DNA from 3 places in the Burkholderia oklahomensis C6786 genome. Region 1 is predicted to be linked to each of the others. Evidence: predicted binding sites of a transcription regulator. Region 1 holds the regulator's gene; each other region holds the start of a gene.
The links. Region 1 encodes LexA, which represses DNA repair genes until DNA is damaged. Its sites were predicted from a motif close to ACTGTATNNNNATACAGT; they were not measured.

Region 2: the regulator LexA is predicted to act here: its motif matches at 1,516-1,533, upstream of dinB (DNA polymerase IV).
Region 3: the regulator LexA is predicted to act here: its motif matches at 1,362-1,379, upstream of imuA (translesion DNA synthesis-associated protein ImuA).

The regions. Positions count from the first base shown of each region.
Region 1 covers NZ_CP009555.1:3,918,741-3,921,004, forward strand. Annotated here, with positions in the region: gene BG90_RS17350 (sulfate ABC transporter substrate-binding protein) at 1-695, opposite strand, end outside; gene lexA (transcriptional repressor LexA) at 961-1,608, shown strand; gene BG90_RS17365 (hypothetical protein) at 1,675-2,001, shown strand; gene BG90_RS17370 (DUF2939 domain-containing protein) at 2,041-2,264, shown strand, end outside.
Region 2 covers NZ_CP009555.1:3,089,127-3,091,390, reverse strand. Annotated here, with positions in the region: gene BG90_RS13940 (M3 family metallopeptidase) at 1-160, shown strand, start outside; gene dinB (DNA polymerase IV) at 322-1,506, opposite strand; tRNA gene BG90_RS13930 (tRNA-Met) at 1,873-1,949, opposite strand; gene BG90_RS13925 (MFS transporter) at 2,153-2,264, shown strand, end outside.
Region 3 covers NZ_CP009555.1:1,257,906-1,260,169, forward strand. Annotated here, with positions in the region: gene BG90_RS05530 (Y-family DNA polymerase) at 1-705, opposite strand, end outside; gene imuA (translesion DNA synthesis-associated protein ImuA) at 638-1,348, opposite strand; gene BG90_RS05540 (ABC transporter ATP-binding protein) at 1,858-2,264, opposite strand, start outside.

The DNA of each region.
Region 1 (2,264 bases):
AGGAACGCCTCGTTCTCCCACGCGATCAGCACGTCGCCGATCCCGCGCTGCACGAAGCTCGTCGTCGCGCCGCGCGCGCCCGAATCGAGCACGCCCGCGTTCCTGTACAGCTTCGAGACGAAATCCTTCGCCGTCTGCGCATTGCCGCCCGGCTTGTGCTGCGCGTACGCCCAGGCGGCGAGGTAGTTCCAGCGCGCGCCGCCCGACGTCTTCGGGTTCGGCGTGACGATCGACACGCCCGGCTTCGCGAGGTCGTCCCAGTCCTTGATGCCCTTCGGATTGCCCTTGCGCACGAGGAACACGATCGTCGACGTGTACGGCGACGCGTTGTCCGGCAAGCGCTTTTGCCAATCCTTGTCGATGAGGCCCTTGTTCGCGAGCGCGTCGATGTCGTATGCAAGCGCGAGCGTCACGACGTCGGCCTGCAGGCCGTCGAGCACCGAGCGCGCCTGCGCGCCCGAGCCGCCGTGCGACTGCTTGAAGTTCACCGTCTCGCCCGTCTTCGCCTTCCACTCCTTGCCGAACGCCTGATTGACGTCCTGATAGAGCTCGCGCGTCGGATCGTACGAGACGTTCAGGAACGTCGTGTCCGCGAGCGCCGGCGTGAGCGCGCCGAGCGCCGCCGCCGCGCCGAGCGCGAGTGATGCGATGAGACGACGTGCGCCGCCCGCCAGCCCCGTGTTGCGCTTGACCATCCGTTGTTCTCCGTGTGGGTCATGGGTTGTGATGTCGGGCCAGTCTAACGAACAGGTTTCATCATTAAAAATAATCGTTCCTCATTTTTTAATACTCAAAAGTGGTAACGACCGCCCGATCGACGGCTATCGCGGCCGAAGCGGCGCTGCGACGCAGCCGGATCGCGGCGAAATCGCCGTGATAGCGCCGAACTTCAAGTAACGCTTGAATTTCCCCGAGCACTGTATAAAAATACAGCTCACTGTCTATCCATACAGTCATGCCATGATCAAACTCACCGCCCGTCAGCAGCAAGTGTTCGATTTGATCCGTCGCGCGATCGAGCGCTCCGGCTTTCCGCCCACTCGCGCGGAAATCGCCGCCGAGCTGGGCTTCAGCTCGCCGAACGCGGCCGAGGAGCACTTGCGGGCGCTCGCACGCAAGGGCGTGATCGAGCTGGCGGCGGGCGCGTCGCGCGGCATTCGCCTGATCGGCATCGAGGATTCGCCGCACCAGCTGACGCTGCCGCACGCGGCGCTGATGCAGCTGTCGCTGCCGCTCGTCGGCCGCGTCGCGGCGGGTAGCCCGATCCTCGCGCAGGAGCACATCTCGCAGCACTACGCATGCGATCCCGCACTCTTCTCGAGCAAGCCGGACTACCTGCTGAAGGTGCGCGGCCTGTCGATGCGCGACGCCGGCATCCTCGACGGCGATCTGCTCGCCGTGCAGAAGCGGACCGAGGCGAAGGACGGCCAGATCATCGTCGCGCGGCTCGGCGACGACGTCACGGTCAAGCGCCTGAAGCGCCGGCCCGGCGGCGTCGAGTTGATCGCCGAGAACCCCGATTACGAGAACATCTTCGTGAAGGCCGGCAGCGCGGAATTCGCGCTCGAAGGCATCGCCGTCGGGCTGATCCGCCCGGGCGAGTTCTGACCGCCCCGCAGCCCGCCCGCGGCAACGCCCGTCTATCCCGCCATTCGACTGGATCTGGAGAACCCTATGGAACGCCTCGCCCGCCTGCTGCCCTTCCGCCAATTCGGCCGCCTGCGCCATCTGCGCGGACGCACGCCATGCGCGCCGCTCGTCGCCGCCCAGCCGCGCGGCGAGCACGACGCGCAGCCGTCGCTGCTGCCGTCCGCACTGCCGGCATTCGCGCGCGTGTCGCTGAACGGTTCGCTCCATCACGCGGAACCCGAGCGGCGCGCGCCGGTGCGCGTCTATCATGGGCCGTCGCGATTCATCATGGTCGGCACGGTCGATGCGATCTGCCGGATGATCGATCGCTGCATCGCCGAGGAACGTTCGCTGACGCAACAAGGTCTCTGATCTGCGGAGCCCGTGCGCCCGTCTCGTCGTGGAGGCCGTTTGAATTCTGCCATGCGCCTGCAAAGGCGATTCCTGAAGCCGGTTTCGATCGTCGTGGCGCTTGTCGTCGCCGCGGCGGTGATCGTCTATGCGTATGCGTCGCCCTATCTCGCGCTCAGGCAGCTGAAGCTGGCGATCGATGCGCGCGATGCGCAGGCGATCAGCACCTATGTCGATTTCCCCGCTTTGCGGATCAGCCTGAAGCAGCAGCTCGCCGACGAATT
Region 2 (2,264 bases), 830 kb from region 1:
CGATTCGGCGACGGGCGCGCGCTACCGGCGCGAGATCCTCGAAGTCGGCGGCAGCCGTCCGGCGATGGACTCGTTCAAGGCGTTCCGCGGCCGCGAGCCGAACATCGACGCGCTGCTGCGTCATAGCGGGATGGCCGACGCCGCGCCGGCGCGGGCGTAACGCTCCCGGCGCGGCACGCGCGAGCTCGACCGGCCGCACGTGCCGCTGACTGCGGCGTCCCATCGAGCCGCCATCCGTCGAAACGAACGGCAACCCGCATCGGCGGGTTGCCGTTTTTCTGTCGCTCGCTCTTGTTCATGCGGCGAGCGCGCATCGAGCGATCACGCGCCGGGCGACGTGTCGTTTTCGCCGTCGTCGTCGCGGCCGTTATCGCCATTGTCATTATCTTCGTCGAAGAGCGCGATCTGCCCGTGCCGCTCGGCCGTGTCCTCGTCGATTCGCACGCCGACGCCCAACAGCCGCACCGGCTGCTTGCGGCGCACGAGCCCTTTCGCGAGCAGCGCGACCGCCGTCTCGGCATCGGTCGCGTCGGCGACGCATTCGACCGTCGTGCGCTGAAAATCCGCGAAGCGGATCTTCACGTACAGCTTCCTGATCGAGCGCACCGCCCCTGCCCGCTCGATCCGCGCGTCGAGCAGCGCCGTCAATCGCCGGATCTCGGCCGCGCACTGGTCGAGCGTGTCGAGATCCTGGACATAGGTCGTCTCGACGCTCACCGACTTGCGCTCCTGGTCGGCGCGCACCGGCCGCTCGTCGATGCCGTGCGCAAGCTCGTAGAGCCGCCGGCCGAATGCGCCGAACTCGTGATGCAGATCGAACAGCGACCAGCCGCGCAGCTCGTCGCAGGTGCGGATGCCGAGCCTGTCGAGCCGCGCGGCCGTCACCTTGCCGACGCCGTGCAGCTTGCGCACGGGCAGCGCGGCGACGAACGCGTCGACTTCATGCGGCCGCACGACGAAGAGACCGTCGGGCTTGTTCCAGTCGGACGCGATCTTCGCGATGAACTTGTTCGGCGCGACGCCCGCCGACACCGTGACGCCCACCGTATCGTGCACGCGCTCGCGGATCTCGCGCGCGATCAGCGTGCCGCTGCCCTGACAGCGCGTCGCGCGGCTCACGTCGAGATACGCCTCGTCGAGCGACAGCGGCTCGACATCGGGCGTGTAGTCGCGATAGATCGCCATGATGAGCCGCGACGCCGCGCGATACCTGTCCATCGCGGGCGGCAGGATCAGGAGCTCGGGACACTTGCGCATCGCGAGCGCCGACGACATCGCCGAATGCACGCCATAGCGGCGCGCCTCGTAGTTGCAGGTCGCGATCACGCCGCGCTGGTCGGGCCGCCCGCCGACCGCGAGCGGGCGGCCGCGCAGCGACGGATCGTCGCGCATCTCGACCGACGCGTAGAAGCAGTCGCAATCGCAATGGATGATCTTGCGCGCGAACGGAGCCGCGTCGCCCGAAGGCGGCGGAGGCGTGTCGGAGGAAGGCGTCGGCTTGTCCAAGGTGCCGATACTGTACAAAAACACAGTGCGCGTTTCAACTGCGCGATGCGCCATTGCGCGCCGCGCATGCGCCGGGGCGCAGACCGCGCCGCTTTGAATACGATGTGCGCGATGCTTCGGGCACGCAACGGCGACGTGACGGCGCGCGAGCACCCGGTGCAGAGAAAGTCGGGGGCCGGCCGATGCGAGCGCATCGCTCGCCCGGCAGCGAGAGCCCGACGAGATGTGACGGACCGGACCGCCCATTCGAAATCGAAAGATGCGAGTTGCGGAACCGGCCGCTGAAAAGCAAAAACCCGGCTCGAAGCCGGGTTTTTGCTTTGACGACTCGCGCATCGGTCATTTGCGCGTGGACATCGCCGAATTTGGTTGCGGGGGTAGGATTTGAACCTACGACCTTCGGGTTATGAGCCCGACGAGCTGCCAGACTGCTCCACCCCGCGTCAGAGAAATAAAAGTATATGGCTTTTAAGCAGACGCGTCAAATCTTATTTCAAACAATCGTCACACATGCCGCCGCGCCCCCGCCGATCGAACTAGTCCGGTCGACGCTGCGACACCGGCGCGCCCGTTCTCCCGGCGAATAGGCAAGCGCATCGCCCGTCCCTACTCTTGAGACGCTCCTCCTCGTCTCGAGAGAACCATCATGGCTGCAACCTCCGCTCCTCCCGCATCGCTCGACAAGCGCGCGATGCCCGTGCTCGCATCGAGCACGATCGCGTTCACGCTGTGCTTCGCTGTCTGGATGATGTTCGCGA
Region 3 (2,264 bases), 1.5 Mb from region 1:
CGGCACCGGCATCCAGGCGAGCGGCTCCGCGGCGTCGCCGTACGCGCGATCGAGCGCGGCGACGAGTGACGGACCGCAGCGGCGCGTGAGCCCCGCGCGCGGCAGGCGGCGCAGGTCGGCGAGCGTGCGGCAGCCGAGGCCGTCGAACCAGCCGGCGTACGGGCGCGCGTCGGGCAGCAGCTCGCACGGCAGCGCATCGAGCGCGCGCACGAGCGACGCCGTCCGCACGATCCGCCGCCGCGTGCGCGGCCGGCCCGGTGCGCGCGCGAGCAGCCACGCGCCGCGCCCGGTCGGCGCGGCGGCAAGACGCGCCGCGTAGCCGAGCGTGGCGAGCGTCGCGCGCACCTGCCGGCACAGCGACGGCAGGCCGCCGAACAGCCGCAGGCTCGCGCCGACGTCGACGACGAGCGTCGCTTCGTCGTCGAGCGCGACGCACGGCGAGAAGCGCAGCAGTGCGAGCGCGACCGCGCGCAGCGCATCGGCCTCGCGGGCCGGATCGCGCTCGACGAGCCGCGTGCCGGGCGCGAGCGTCAGCACGCCGCCGCGCTTCATGCCGGCGCGCACGCCGTGCGCGCGCGCGGCCGCGTCGGCGACCAGCACGATGCCCTGTTCGAGCACCGCACAGCCGTCGCCGTCGTCAGGCGACGGCGGCGCGCATACGTCGAGCGGCAGGCGCGGCAGATGGATGCCGAGCAAGACGCGCATAGCGGCTCTCCACGATGGGCGACGGCAACTCGAGCGCAAGCGGCTCGCCGTGCGCCGGCCCTCGGCGCTTGACGATCTCGACCGACACGCCGCCCGGCGACGGATGCAGCGCGACGCGCAGCACCGCGGGCGACGGCTGCCGCGCGGCCGCCAGAGGCCGGAACATCACGAACAGCGTGTCGCCCGCGCGCGCGGCGGCGAGATGCAGGCGGCGCAGCGCATCGGCGCGCGTGTTCTGCTGCCACAGCAGGAGCGCGCCGCAGCAGCCGGTCTTGAGCGCCTGCTCGGCCGCCCACAGCGCATCCGCGCCGCTGTCCGCGCGCAGCCACAGCAGCGCGTCGAGCGGCACGCCGAGGCCGGTGAGCGCGCACGCATGCGGCGATTGCGGCGGCGCGACGAACGCGAGCGGCCGCCGCGCGCTACCGGTCGCAGCGAGCGCGGGCGCGAGCACGCGCATCTCGCCGCAGCCCGCGTGCGGCACGAGCAGTTCGACGAGCCCGCCGACCGGCCAGCCGCCCCCCGGCAGCTCGGCCGATAGCGCCGCATGGCCGGTGTCGACCGTGCGCACGCCGCCGCGCGCGAGCTGGGAGCCGCGCCAGAGCGATGGATGCAGCGATTCGAGGGAAAGAGATGAAGCGGACATCGCGTTGCCGATTACTGTATGTTTGTACAGTATATGGCAACGCATCCGCGACGCACAGCAACCAATGCGAAACCGGCCTTTCGGCAGAGGGATGAACAGAAAATCGGTCCGGAACCCACGGCGTACCGTACCGCAATGCGCTCCCGGCCGCGTCGGCCCGGACCGCCGCACGTCCGTCGCCGGGCAGTCGCCCGAGGCCGCTCGCGCCGGCCGGCCACGGCGTCCGCCCGCGCAAAGCGGCGACAACGGTGACGAGTCATTCGAAGCCGTCACCGCCGCGCGCGCCGGAACGAAACCATCGCGCCCGAAGCGCAAACGAACGGCCCGCCCTCGTCGCGAGCCGCACCCATTCGGCCGCCGCCCAGAGCGCCGTGCGCGACGGCCGCCACGCCGCACAACCTTCAGTCGCGCAACCGCCGCACAACCGCTACGCAATCGCTCCGCTGCCTGCCGCCAGAACCGCGGCCGAAGCGCCAGCCCCGAACCACAGCGCCGCCGGAAACCGCCCGTCAGCCGAGCAGCAACGCGTCGTCGTCGAGCTTCTCGTGCCGCGTCTTCTCGAACAGCTTCAGCAGATCGGGCACGTCGAGCCCGCGGCGCTCGTCGCCGGACACGTCGAGCACCACCTGCCCCTGATGCAGCATCACCGTGCGATCGCCGTAATCGAGCGCCTGCCGCATGCTGTGCGTGACCATCATCGTCGTCAGCTTGCTCTCGGCGACGATCCGCGCCGTCAACTCCAGTACGAACGCGGCCGTCTTCGGATCGAGCGCGGCCGTGTGCTCGTCGAGCAGCAGGATCCGCGACGGCTGCAGCGACGCCATCAGGAGGCTCACCGCCTGCCGCTGCCCGCCCGACAACAGGCCGATGCGGTCGGCGAGCCGGTTCTCGAGCCCGAGATTCAACAGCCGCAGCC